One region of the Paraburkholderia sp. CNPSo 3076 genome, then DNA from elsewhere that is predicted to be linked to it. Evidence: riboswitches for the same ligand, from Rfam matches in the RefSeq annotation. Region 1 holds a riboswitch; each other region holds the start of a gene.

Evidence for each region. A riboswitch is a leader RNA that binds a small molecule or an ion and turns the genes downstream of it on or off. The one in region 1 is predicted to bind cobalamin.
Region 2: another riboswitch for cobalamin. It lies ahead of cobW (cobalamin biosynthesis protein CobW); the one in region 1 lies ahead of M3A49_RS24815 (TonB-dependent receptor domain-containing protein).
Region 3: another riboswitch for cobalamin. It lies ahead of cobG (precorrin-3B synthase); the one in region 1 lies ahead of M3A49_RS24815 (TonB-dependent receptor domain-containing protein).

Annotation. Positions count from the first base shown of each region.
Region 1 is NZ_JAPMAL010000022.1:8,665-12,938, reverse strand. It holds gene M3A49_RS24815 (TonB-dependent receptor domain-containing protein) at 1-1,636, opposite strand, end outside; cobalamin riboswitch at 1,739-1,921, opposite strand; cobalamin riboswitch at 1,995-2,146, shown strand; gene M3A49_RS24810 (porin) at 2,394-3,488, shown strand; gene M3A49_RS24805 (acid phosphatase) at 3,549-4,274, opposite strand, start outside.
Region 2 is NZ_JAPMAL010000010.1:108,925-113,198, reverse strand. It holds gene M3A49_RS13635 (cobyrinate a,c-diamide synthase) at 1-100, opposite strand, end outside; gene cobO (cob(I)yrinic acid a,c-diamide adenosyltransferase) at 105-707, opposite strand; gene M3A49_RS13625 (cobalamin biosynthesis protein) at 704-1,354, opposite strand; cobalamin riboswitch at 1,340-1,610, shown strand; gene cobW (cobalamin biosynthesis protein CobW) at 1,824-2,915, shown strand; gene cobN (cobaltochelatase subunit CobN) at 2,943-4,274, shown strand, end outside.
Region 3 is NZ_JAPMAL010000010.1:95,750-100,023, reverse strand. It holds gene M3A49_RS13585 (precorrin-2 C(20)-methyltransferase) at 1-447, opposite strand, end outside; gene M3A49_RS13580 (precorrin-8X methylmutase) at 448-1,074, opposite strand; gene cobG (precorrin-3B synthase) at 1,067-2,452, opposite strand; cobalamin riboswitch at 2,548-2,741, opposite strand; gene cbiE (precorrin-6y C5,15-methyltransferase (decarboxylating) subunit CbiE) at 2,824-4,050, shown strand; gene M3A49_RS13565 (cobalt-precorrin-6A reductase) at 4,047-4,274, shown strand, end outside.

The DNA.
Region 1 (4,274 bases):
CGGTCACGTCCTGTGGATTCAGAATCCCCACCGTGAGGCTCACCGGCGTGGACTTGCCGAGCGTGCCCTTGTACGAGAGGTCGAGCCCCTGTATGTGCGCGCGGCCCACGTTCACGGGCAGGAAAGTCTGCGAGTTGTACGTGATGAGATCGTGCACGCGCGTGTCGTACACGGCTGCGGTGAACGTGCCGATCGACGTGGTGGCATCGAGCGCGGCTTCGACCGAGTCGCTGCGCTCGGGCAGCAGGTTGGGGTTCGAGTAGCCCGGATAGTAAAGGTCGTTGAACGTCGGCAGGCGGAACGCATTGCCGTACGAAACGCGCGCCGTATAGACCGGCGTGACCGCCCACGAAAGCGCGACGTTGCCCGTATTCACCGATCGCCCTTGCACGATTTCGTGTCGCCCCGCCAGAAACAGCGTGACGGGTCCGAGCGTGGTGGACTGATGCATCGACACGGCCGAATCGTTGCGCGCGGGCAGGCCGCCCGGCACATCCACCGGCAGGAATGCCATCTCGCGCGTGTAGTCGTAGGCGAGCTTGGTCTCGCCGTCGAGCGGCATGCCGAAGAGCGTGTGGCCCCTTTCCTGATGCGTCATCGACGTGGTAGTGGAAAAGCGCGTCGAGTCGATCTCGTCGGTCGGGATAGTCGGGTCGTTCGAATAGAGGAACTGACGGTCCGTCCCGTAGCCCACGGACTGGTCGAACTGCGTGGTCGGTGTGATGTCGAGGTGGAACGCGATGCCGGTCGTGAGCTGGGTGTCGCGCTGGCGGTCGTTGCCTCCCGCGTTGTCGTACGAGAGATCGGAGCGGTGGTAGAGCGCGAAGGTCGAGATCGACCACCTGTCGTGCGCGTAGCCGAGGCGCGCGTCCAGGTTCTGCGCGTGGTACGGGTTGCGGCCGTCTTCGTGGCCGTAAGCCCAAGGCTGCGTCGCGTCGATGCCCGCCGTATTGTAGTCGTGCAGGCCCAGCGAGTAGGTGAGGCCGCTCAACGCGGAAAGCGGCCCTGTCGAGCCGATCGTGCCCGAGGTGCGCACCTGCGTGTCGAAGGTCTTGTTCGAGCCGCCGCCGAACGAGACGGTGGTCTGGTTCGGCTGGTTCGACGCATGGCGCGTGAAGAGCTGCACGACGCCGCCCACGGCATCCGCGCCGAACGAGGCGGCCGCGGGCCCCGAGATCACCTCGACGCGGTCGAACGAGGCGGTCGCCAGATCGGCCCATTCGGCCGTGCCCGTGGTGACGGAGCCCACGCGTATACCGTCGATGAACACGGCCACCTGGTCAGCCGACGAGCCGCGGATGCTCACCCCCGTGTACGACCCCGGGCCGCCGGTCTGCGAGACGGTGACACCCGGCAGCGTGGCGAGCGCCTGCGCGATGCCGGGGTCGACGGGGGAGACGCGGTCGAGGTCTTCGCGAGTGAGCACCTGGGTGGTCGCGTAGCGCTGGTCGAACGATTGCGGCAGATGCTGCGTGTCGCCCACGACGAGGATATTGGGCAGCGTGGTGTCGCCGCCGGCTTGCTGCTGCGTCTGGGTGGACGATGCGTCGGCGGCGTCGGCAGCGGCGTCGGCATGCGCGGATTGCCACGCACAGGCGAGCGCAGCGGAGGTCAATACGAATTGGCGAAACTTCATGATGCGGTGGCTGGAAACAGCTCCTGAAATACGGGCTGTCCGTGCAACGGGCGATCGCCGCGTGGGCGGTGCTTGCGCATCGGGGATCCCCGCCCGCTGCGGCTGCTGGACTCGGCTGATGGCAGGTCTCCTGGCTCGCGGGTCGACATCCGTTGCCGGCCTTCCCGGTTTCCCAGTGGCACGCTCTGGCATGGACTCGCCGCTTACAGTTGCGGGGGCAGCCGCAGTCTTGCACTGCGTTCCCTTTTGATCCCGTCGCCGGGAACCATCAGCGCGCAAGGGTAATGGCCGCGCATTAGCCTCGTCAACCTTTGACGAATGTCGTGTGGCGAAAACACCCGGTTTGGCCACTCCCGAAACTTACGCTATCCTTGCAGCTGTTTTTCGCGCGTAGGCGCTGCACGAGCGAAATGCAGCAGGGAAGCCGGTGGGAATCCGGCGCGGTCGCGCCACTGTGACTGGCTGTCAATCGAGCCAGAAGTCAGACCTCGCTGCGTTTATTTCACGACTCGTTCCAGGGCGCGTAAACCAAGGAGCCGTCAATGCACACCCTCCTACCTTAGAAAGGCGGCCCAATCCGGTCGCCACCACTGGCCCCGATGCGGCGATAGACCGCTCACGGACCGCCATGCGTTCGCTGTTCAAAAGCACGCTGGATATTGACGGATTAACGACGACGTCGGAGCACCTCGCCGCATCGAGCGAGGGCTGACGGCGCTCGTCCATGCATTCTTTACAAGCACAAACAAGAAGACTCATGAACACGCACATTCTGGCCGTCCTTGGTGGCGCGGCTTTGGCATTCACAGGCGCTGGCGCCTCGGCGCAGCAGGTCACGTTGTACGGTGAGATCGACGCTAGCGTCGACTATTTCAGCGACGTTGGCGGCCACACCCAGTATCGCGCAGGCTCGGGCCTTATCGACGGCAGTTTTTGGGGCCTGCAGGGCAGCGAGGATCTCGGCGGCGGCAACGCCGCGATCTTTCGCCTCGAGCGCGGCTTCTCGGTCACGTCTGGCGAAGCCTTCAACGACCATCCGTTCTACGTCGGTTTGCAATCCGAACGATTTGGCACGATCACGCTGGGCCGCCAGTACGACACGATGCACGACTACTTCGCCCCGTTCACTCTGACGGGCGGTGCGGGCGGGACGGCATTCGCGCATCCGTTCGACAACGACAACGCCAACAATTCGTGGCTCGCCTCGAACGCCGTGAAGTTCGCGAGCGCCACGTACGGTGGTTTCAGCGCCGGCGCGATGTACGCGTTTTCAAACGCGGCGGGCCGCTTCGCGCAGAACCGCGCCTACGGCTTCGGCGCGCATTACGAGGGCGGCCCGTTCAGCGCCGGCGTGGCATGGATGCACATCGACGGACGCGGCGCCTCTTCGGTCGGTGCGTACGATACGTCGGTGCTGCCGGGCGCGGGCCTCGTGCCGACCGAGGTCGCGGTGCAGCGCGAAGACACCATCGGCGCGGGCATGAGCTACGTGCTCGGCGACGTGACGCTCGGCGCGGCCTGGTCACGTTCCATTCATACCGGCGTGAGCGAGGCCGACGGCGGCGCGCCGCTGCCTTCGATCGCCTTCAGCAACTACGAAGTGAACGCGCTTTGGCAGGTCACGCCCGCGTTCTCGCTGGCGGGCATGTATGCCTATACGGGCGCGACCTCCGCGCATTGGCATCAAGGCGCGCTGCAGGCCGACTATCAGCTGTCGAAGCGCACGGACGTGTATACCGAGGCGATCTATCAGCGCGCGTCGTCCGGTGCGTTCGCGATGATCAACACCTGCGACCCGTCGGGCGGCCGCAACCAGGTGCTCGTGGCGGCGGGCATCCGGCATCGCTTCTGACGCACACACAAAGCGGCCCCGAACCCTTGCGATTCGGGGCCGTTTTACCGCGTGGCTAGATCACGAAGCCGAAAGCTTCACTGCAACGCCGGTCGAAGAATAAACGGGGGTGGCCTTGAAGCCATCCACCGTGACCGTCGCGAATTTCACCGATGCGCCGCTGCCGTCGATCACGTCGATCGAGTCGCCCGCTCTCGGCGTATAGCCGTTCACGAACTTCACATGCAGCGTGCCGCCCGCCACCGTGAGCTGGCCGCCCACGCGCAGGCGTCCGCCGCCGTTGCCGTCGATGTCGAGTTCGAGCGTCGTGCCATCGAGTTGCGTGTATTTGCCCGTCACCGTCAACGGCGCGCTCGTCGCCACGGTCACGCCGCCGCCGGACCCGACGTACACGTCGCCGTTGCCGAAGGCCGTGGTCGACGCTGCGCAGAGCACGCCGCCGCTCACCTGCGAGCCGCCCGTGTAACTGTTGTTGCCCGCGAGCGTGAGCGTGCCGCTGCCCTGCAGCGTGAGCTTGCCCGAGCCGGCGATGTCGTTGCGCCAGCTGTCGGCGGCATTGAACCCGCCCTGGGTTGCGTCCATCGCCACGATCACGTTGCCGTTGAACGTGCCATAACCATCTGCGGCACTAAACATGTTCAGACGGCCCCAGCCTTCGGCGTCGTCCATGACCGGATAGCCCGAGGCGACTTCGGTCGTCTTCAGCACGACGCGGCGCTGGCCGGCGCTCAGGTATGGGAAGCGCGTTTCGAGTAGCACCTCGGCACCCTTGGGCACGACGGGCGG
Region 2 (4,274 bases), on a different contig from region 1:
GCCGGTGCAGGCGCGCGAGGCCAGCGGTGAGCGTGGTCTTGCCCTGGCCCGAAGCGGGCGCGCTGATGAAGAGCGCGGGGCAGGCAAAGGTTGCGCTCATGCGCTTAAAACTCCACGCCCTTTTGCGCTTTCACGCCTTGCTCGCGATACGGATGCTTCACGAGGCGCATTTCCGTGACGAGGTCGGCCGCTTCGATCAGGGCGTCGGGCGCATGGCGGCCCGTCACGACGACGTGCACGTGCGGCGCGCGCGACGCGATCACACCGAGCACTTCGTCGAGCGGCAGGTACTCGTATTTGAGCACCGTGTTGAGTTCGTCGAGGATCACCATGGCGTACTCGCCGCTCTCGATCATGCGCTTCGCTTCGTCCCAGCCCTTGCGCGCGGTGGCGATGTCGCCGTCGCGATTCTGCGTGTTCCAGGTGTAGCCGTCGCCCATCGTCACGAAATCGCAGTGCGCAACGCTGCCGAGAAAATCACGTTCGGCCGTGTGCAGCGCGCCCTTGATGAACTGCACGACGCCAAGCTTCATGCCGTGGCCGAGCATGCGCACCGCCATGCCGAACGCGGCCGTGCTCTTGCCCTTGCCGTTGCCGGTGTTGACGATCAGCAGGCCCTTTTCGCGCGTCGCGGCGGCCTGCTTCTTCTCGTGGCCTTCGCGGCGGCGTTGCGTCATGCGTTGGTGCGATTCGGGATCGGTTTTCATCGTCGGGAGTGGGTTGGTTGCGGCGCCTTCGCGTCCGCGTTTGCGTGGTTTGGCAGAAAGCCTGCGATTGCGACCGTCACACCGTCGAGCGCCAGCTTGCCGCGCACGAGCGGAGCGCCGCCCGCTGCAAGACGCGCGCAGGGTTCGCACACGCCGTCCACGCCGAACTGCGCTTGCGCGGCTGCGGAGGGCGCCGCCAGTGTGGGCGTCGCGGCGAGTTGCTCGCGCGTGTACGTTTGCAGCGGCAGCGCATGTGCGGCGCAAAACGCTTGCAAGGCGGGTTCGCCGGCTTTGGCGTCGAGCGTTGCCACAGCCGTTACGCTGTCGAGCGGCCACGCGCCGAGCGCGGCGCGCACCGCGGCATCGATCTGCGCGAGCGTCACGCCGCGCCGGCAGCCGATGCCGAGCGCGAGCGGCGGCACGCGCTGCGTGGGTTCCAGCGTGGCTTCGAATGAGGCTGCGCGCGAGGCGCGATTTTCGGCAGGATTCACGGCGAGAGCGTCGATCGAAGGCTGATCGCAGAGGCAAAACGAGCAAAAGAGTCGCGTTCCGGCCGGCGCCGGATGCGCGCTACGATAGCACACGCGTTTGCGGCTTCCCACGCCTTCCTTGACGCGCAGGCCCCCCGCGCCTACACTCGCACGCACTCTGGTGCTCGCGTGCGCGACTCATAATGCGCGCGCAGTTAAACGGGAATCAGGGAGCCATCCCGCCTCGGGCATGGCCAACCTGAACTGCACCCGCAACGGTACAACGAGCGCGGCGTTCGCACGAATGCCGCAAACCGCTTCCATGCTTTACGCAGTCCACGCCACTGTGCAAGCCGGCCGCAAGGCCGCTCGCGCGGGAAGGCGAAGCGGTGTCTCGTCAGTCCGGATACCGGCCAGATACGTGGGATTCGCGCTGCGGGGATGCGGTGCCGGATCCGTGATTTTCATGCGTCAGCCGGGCGTGGCCCGGGTGCGTTTCTGGTCGTTCGTCCCCTGCAGGTTGTTGAATCGTTACGCGTGACAGCGTCTCCACGGATACGCGCGTGAGCGCAACACGACACCCGCACGAACGGCAGGCGCGACGCACCATGCCCCTCGATCCGGCCTGGCGCCGAAGGAGCACTTCATGCAAATGCGCAAGATTCCGGTCACGATCGTGACGGGCTTTCTCGGCAGCGGTAAAACCACGCTGCTGCGTCACATTCTTCAGCACGCGGGCGGCCTGCGCGTCGCGGTCATCGTCAACGAATTCGGCGAACTCGGTATCGACGGCGAAATTCTGCGTGGCTGCGGCATTGGCTGCGACGAAAACGGCAACGAAACCGAAGGCCAGCTCTACGAACTCGCGAACGGCTGCCTCTGCTGCACCGTGCAGGAAGAGTTCTTCCCCGTGATGGAGAAACTGCTCGAACGCCGCGGCGATGTCGATCACGTGCTGATCGAAACCTCGGGTCTCGCGCTGCCCAAGCCGCTCGTGCAGGCGTTCAACTGGCCGTCGATCCGCAACGCGTTCACCGTCGATGCGGTCGTGACCGTGGTGGACGGCCCCGCCGCCGCGAGCGGCCAGTTTGCCGAAAATCCGCAGGCCGTCAACGCGCAGCGCCGCGCCGACCCGAATCTCGATCACGAATCGCCGCTGCATGAGCTGTTCGAAGACCAGCTTTCGGCCGCCGACCTCGTCATTCTCAACAAGACCGATCTGCTCGACGAGGCGGGCCAGGACGCGCTCATCGCCGAGCTGCGCGAAGAGCTGCCGCCGCAGGTGAAGATCGTGCGCGCGCAGCACGGCAAGCTCGATCTGCATACGCTGCTAGGGGTCGAGGCGGCCTCCGAGGAGAGCATTCATCTGCGGCACGACCATCACGGTTCCGCCGACGATCCCGATCATCACCATGACGAGTTCGACTCGGTTGTGGTGTCAGGCAATGCCGCTTCGCGCGAGACCGTGATCGAGGCGCTGCAACAACTCGTCGATGCGCACACGATCTATCGCGTGAAGGGCTTTGCCGCGTTGCCGGGCGCGCCGATGCGCCTCGTGATTCAAGGCGTGGGCCGCCGCTTCGACAGCTATTTCGACCGCCGCTGGAACACGCGGGAAAGCGCGGCGCAGCCGCTGGCGAGCCGCTTCGTGCTGATCGGCGAGGACCTCGATGGCGCGACGCTGCAAGCGGCCTTCGACGCCGCATTGGCGAACGTGCAGACCGCGGCCGCGAAGTGAACGTGCCGAGCTAGACGAGGCCGTCCCATGCATTTGCTGCGCACCACGCCCGGCGGTTTCGTCGACGACACGCAGGGCGTTATCCGTATCGACCAGCAGCCCGCCGAGATCGTCGTGCTCAGTTCGGCGGACACGACGCTCGCGCTGCTGGCGAGCGTCGTGCCGCGCTTGCCCGCAGGTTTTCCCAGCGTGCGGCTCGCGAACGTCACGTATCTGCGCCAGCCCGCGTCGGTGGACTTCTACGTCGAAGACGTCCTGCAGCACGCGCGCGTGGTGGTGGTCGATCATCTGGGCGGCGAAACATACTGGCCTTATGGCATCGAGCAGGTCGTCTCGCTCGCCGAGCGCCGCGGGCAACTGCTCGCGATGTTTTCCGGCGACTTGCAGGAAGACCCCAATCTCATCGCGAAGAGCCGCGCCGAGCCCGAGTTTTGCCGCTTGCTGTGGCGTTATCTGCGCGAAGGCGGCGCGGCCAACGCCGAATCGTTCCTGCGTGGGCTCGCGTGGCGGGCATTCGACTGGGGCAGCGAGCCTGCGCCGCCCGTCGCGCTCCCCGCCGCCGCGCTCTATTGCCCGCAGCGCGACGTCGCGACCATCGACGAATGGCGCGCGCGCTGGCAACCCGGCGCGCCGGTCGTCGCGCTGCTGTTTTACAAGGCGCATCTGCAGGCGGCGAACACCGCCGCGTTCGATGCCCTCATCGCCGCGCTGCTCGCGCGCGGCATGAACCCGCTGCCGCTTGCGATCACGTCGCTCAAGGACACCTTGAGCCGCGACGTACTCGATCAACTGGCGGCCGAGCACGACGTCTCACTCGTGCTGAATACCACCGCATTCGCAGCTTCGTCGCTCGACGACCCCGAACCGATCGCGCTGGCCGGCGATGCGCCTGTGCTCCAGGTGATCCTGAGCGGCGGCAATCGCGAAGACTGGGTGAAGGACAATCACGGCCTGAATTCGCGCGACATCGCCATGCATATCGCGCTGCCCGAAGTGGATGGCCGCGTGATTACGCGCGCGATCAGCTTCAAGGGCCTCGCGTACCACTGCAAGGAGACGCAGGTCGATGTCGTGCGCTATCAGCCCGATGTCGAACGCGTGGCGTTCGTCGCCGAACTGGCGCGCCGGTGGTGTCGTTTGCGCAGCTTGCCGAACGCAGAGAAGAAGCTCGCGCTCGTGCTCGCGAACTATCCGATGAGTGAAGGGCGCATCGGCAACGGCGTGGGGCTCGACACGCCGGCCTCGGTGGTCGGCATCCTGCGCATGCTGCGCGACGAAGGCTATCGCGTGGCCGACCTGCCCGAAGACGGCGACGCGCTCATGCGCATCCTCACGCAGGGCGTAACGAACGATCCCGAC
Region 3 (4,274 bases), on a different contig from region 1:
CGGCACGCCGAGCACCGCCGCGCCGCCCAGCATCGAGCACACGCCCGGCACGACTTCGGCCTCGTAGCGCGCGGCGAGCCGATCGTGCAGATACATGTACGAGCCGTAGAAGAACGGATCGCCTTCGCAGATCACGGCCACGTCGCGTCCGGCGTCGAGATGGCGCGAAAGCGTTTGCGCCGCGCCGTCGTAGAAGTCGGCGATGATCGCTTCATACGAGAGCGGCGGTTCGAGCGCTTCGGTCGTGACGGGGTACACGAGCGGCAGGCGTTCCTGCTCCGCTTCGAGATGGCCCTCGACAATGCCGAACGCATTGCCTTTCTTGCCCTTCGCGACGAAATACGCGACTACGGGCGCGGCCTTGAGCAGGCGCAGCGCCTTGAGCGTGAGCAGTTCGGGGTCGCCGGGGCCGACGCCAATGCCGTGCAGACGTCCTTTGCGGATCATTTATTCGGTCTCCGAAGCGAGTGCGTTGACGGCGGCGGCGGCCATCGCGCTGCCGCCGCGGCGGCCGTGCACGACGACGAAGGGCACGCCATGACTTTCGGCTGTGAGCTGCGCCTTGGACTCGGCCGCGCCGACGAAGCCCACGGGAAAGCCGAGGATCAGCGCGGGGCGCGGTGCGCCGGCGGCGATCATGTCGAGCAGATAAAAGAGCGCGGTAGGCGCATTGCCGATCGCAACGACGCTGCCTGCAAGGTGCGGCCGCCACAGTTCGAGCGCGGCTGCCGAGCGCGTGTTGCCGATCTCGCGCGCGAGATCCGGTACGGCGGGATCGTCGAGCGTGCAGATCACGGCGTTGTTCGCGGGCAGGCGCGCGCGCGTCACGCCATTGGCGACCATTTTCGCGTCACAGAGAATCGGCGCGCCGCCCGCGAGCGCGTTGCGGCCCGCCGTGCCCGCGCCTGCGGAAAACGCGAGGTCGGCGGCCACGTCGACCATGCCGCAGGCGTGAATCACGCGCACGGCGAGTTTTTCGAGGTCGACGGGAATGCGCGAGAGGTCGGCTTCGGCGCGGATCGTCGCGAACGACTTGCGATAGATCGCCTGGCCGTCGCGGATGTAATCAGACATCTTGGGTACTCCGGGGCTGCTGCGCGAGTGCCAGCGCAGCGGCTTCGATCGTCAGGTTGCGCGCGACGAGCTGGCCGAAGCCGCTTTGCGTATCGTCGCGCTGGTACAGGTCATAGTGGTCCGGTGCGCTGGCGAGCAACGTGAACGGCGCGCAATGCGCGGCCGCGCAGGAGCGCTCGCAGCCGCTCAGGTGGGCTTCGGCGCCGGGCGGCAGCAGGGCGGCGAGGCGCTGTGCGTCGGCTTTCGTGTCCGCGTGGCTTTTTGCGCATCCCGTCGAGCCCGTGCACGCGATCAGGCGTGCAAGCGGGTTGGCGCGCGAGACGATGAGGCCGAGCGCGTGCAGGCGTTCGAGCGCGGCGGGCATGGCGTGCGCGGGCACGTTGGGCAGCAGCACGCCTTGCCATGGCGTCACGCGCAGCGTCGCATCGCCTGAGTCTTCAGCGAGTGCGGCTAGCGCGCGCAGCGTTTGCGCGTCGATACGGCCGAGCGCGGGCTGCGCGCCCACATAGCCGCTGCCGTCGCTGCGCAGCGCGTGTGCGCCGAGGCGCAAGTCGGCGGGACTCGCCGCGCGGCGCCATGCGTGCAGGGCGGCGTCGTCACGCATCAGCGCGCATTCGCCATGCTGTTGCGCGCGCTGCAGCAGCGCGTCGAGCGAGTGAGCGGACAGCACGTCGCGCATGCGTGTTGCGTCCACTCCGGCGAGATCGAGGAACGCATGCAGCAGCGCGCGCATCGATGCGCAAACGTCTTCGGCGGCGAGCGTGCCGACTGGCCGCGCCGTGGGGCAACCCGCGAAGCCCACCGCGAAGCGCACCGTCGCGCCATGCGGCAGCGCGGCGAGCCAGATGTCGTGCGGATGCTCGAGCATCGCCACACGTTCGCCGCCGTCCAGTTGCAGCGCGAACTTGGGCGAGAGCGCGGCGAAACGCGGCTCGCGCTGCATCATGTCGATGAGCGCGGCGGTGAGTGCCGTCGTGTCGCACAACGCATTCGGGTCGAGGCCCGCGAGCGGGCTCAGCATCACGTTGCGCAGTTCGTCGGCGGTGCACGCGCGCTCGACCGGGCTCGCGGCGTCGACGCCGGCGGGGCCGAGGCCCGCGTCGATCAGCGTGGCGCTCAACGCCGCGTCCTCGCCTGCACGCACGCCGCGAATCTGCACGTTCGCGCGATTGGTCAGTTCGAGCACGCCGCTCGCATGCGTCGACGCGGCGTCGGCGAGGGCGCGTGCCCGCGCGGCGCTCAGCACGCCGCCAGGCAGACGGATGCGGCACAGGCCGCCGTCGCGCGCCGCGACTATGCGCACGAGCCCCGGGCACGCCGAGGGGCGGAGCACGGCCAATGCAGCAGCGGGCGAGACGGGTTTCGTTTCGTGTTTCAAGGGAATACCGGGTAAGCATTGCGCGGCAGCAGCGCGCTGCCCGCGCGCCAGGCGGGAAACGGCAGCGATATCGGTACACCCCGCCCGATATGGGTTCGCGCGAACATTCGGCCGGCAGGTCTCCTGGCTCGCAGGTCGTCGACCGCGTCGGCCTTCCCGGTAATACCAGTGGCTCGGGTGGATGCGGTCTCGCTGCTCACAGTCGCGGGGGCGGCCACAGCTTGCTGTGTTCCCTTACTCCGGTCCCATGCAAAGTTGCCTTAACGGCGCCGGCGGACACGGTATTATGCCCGTTTTCACGCGTGCTTCGCCCCACGATCGGGCTGCGGGCCCGTGGCGGTCTAGAGAAACAGGCAACGGTGGGAGAGCGAATGCAGGGCACGCAGGCATGGCTGACGGTGGTGGGCATCGGCGACGATGGCTACGCGGGGCTCGGGCGCGACGCGCGGCGCGCGCTGTTCGACGCGGCCATCGTGACGGGCGGCGAGCGCCATCTCGCGATGCTGCCCTCGCGCGTGCGTGCGCGGCGCGAAGCGTGGCCGCAGCCGTTCAGCGTGGAGGCGCTGCTTGCGTACCGCGAGTCGAATCTGTCCGTATGCGTGCTTGCGAGCGGCGACCCCATGCTGTTCGGCGTGGGCGCGACGCTCGCGCGCCGCGTGGCGCCCGGTGAAATGCGCGTGCTGCCCGCGCCGTCGTCGCTCTCGCTCGCGGCGGCGCGCAGGGGGTGGGCGTTGCAGGATACGGCGATGGTCTCGCTCGTCGGCCGTCCGCTCGATGCGCTGCGCCGCCATCTCTACGCGCGCTCGCGCGTGCTCGCGTTGAGCGCGGATGGGCGCACGCCCGCGGCGCTTGCCGCGTTGCTCGCCGCAGCGGGCTTCGGCGCCACGCGTCTTGCCGTATTCGAGCATCTGGGCGGCCCGCTCGAGCGCCGCATTGAAGGCCGCGCCGATGCGTGGCACGTCGAAGAAGCCGCGGCACTCAATCTGGTCGCGTTCGAATGCGAAAGCGATAGTGTGCAGACGCCCGCGCGCGGCTGGACGCTCACGCCCGGCCTTCCCGACGACGCCTACCGCCACGATGGTCAGATCACGAAGCGCGACGTGCGCGCACTCACGCTCGCACGTCTCGCGCCGACGCCCGGCGCGCTGCTTTGGGACGTGGGCGCGGGCAGCGGCTCGATCGGCATCGAGTGGATGCGCTCGCACGCCGCTTGCCGCGCGATCGCGATCGAGGCGCACGCCGAGCGTCAACGTTTCATCGAGCACAATCGCGCGGCGTTGGGCGTACCGGGTTTGCAACTCGTCGCGGGCCGCGCGCCCGACGCGCTCGCAGGACTTGCCGCGCCCGACGCGGTCTTCATCGGCGGCGGCGTGACCGTACCCGGCGTGCTGGCCGCGTGCTGGGCGGCGCTAGCGAGCGGCGGGCGGCTCGTCGCGAACGCGGTGACATTGCAGAGCGAAGCGGCACTCGTGGCATGGCGCGCGCAGCACGGCGGCACGCTCACGCGCATCGGCATCGGCGAGGCGCAGCCGCTGGGCGGCTTCGATACCTGGCGTCAGGCCTTGCCTGTCACGCTTTACGAGGCCGTCAAGCCGTGACGGCGCGCATCCTGCTGCTCGGCGGCACCGGCGATGCGCTGGCGATCGCGCGCACGCTCGGCCCGCAGCACGTGTACTCGCTCGCGGGCCTTGGCCGCGTGCCCGCCGATCTCGCCTGCGCGGTGCGTGTGGGTGGCTTTGGCGGGGCAGAAGGACTCGCGCGCTTTCTCGTCGACGAAAACATCGCACTCGTTTTCGACGCCACGCATCCCTATGCCGCGCAG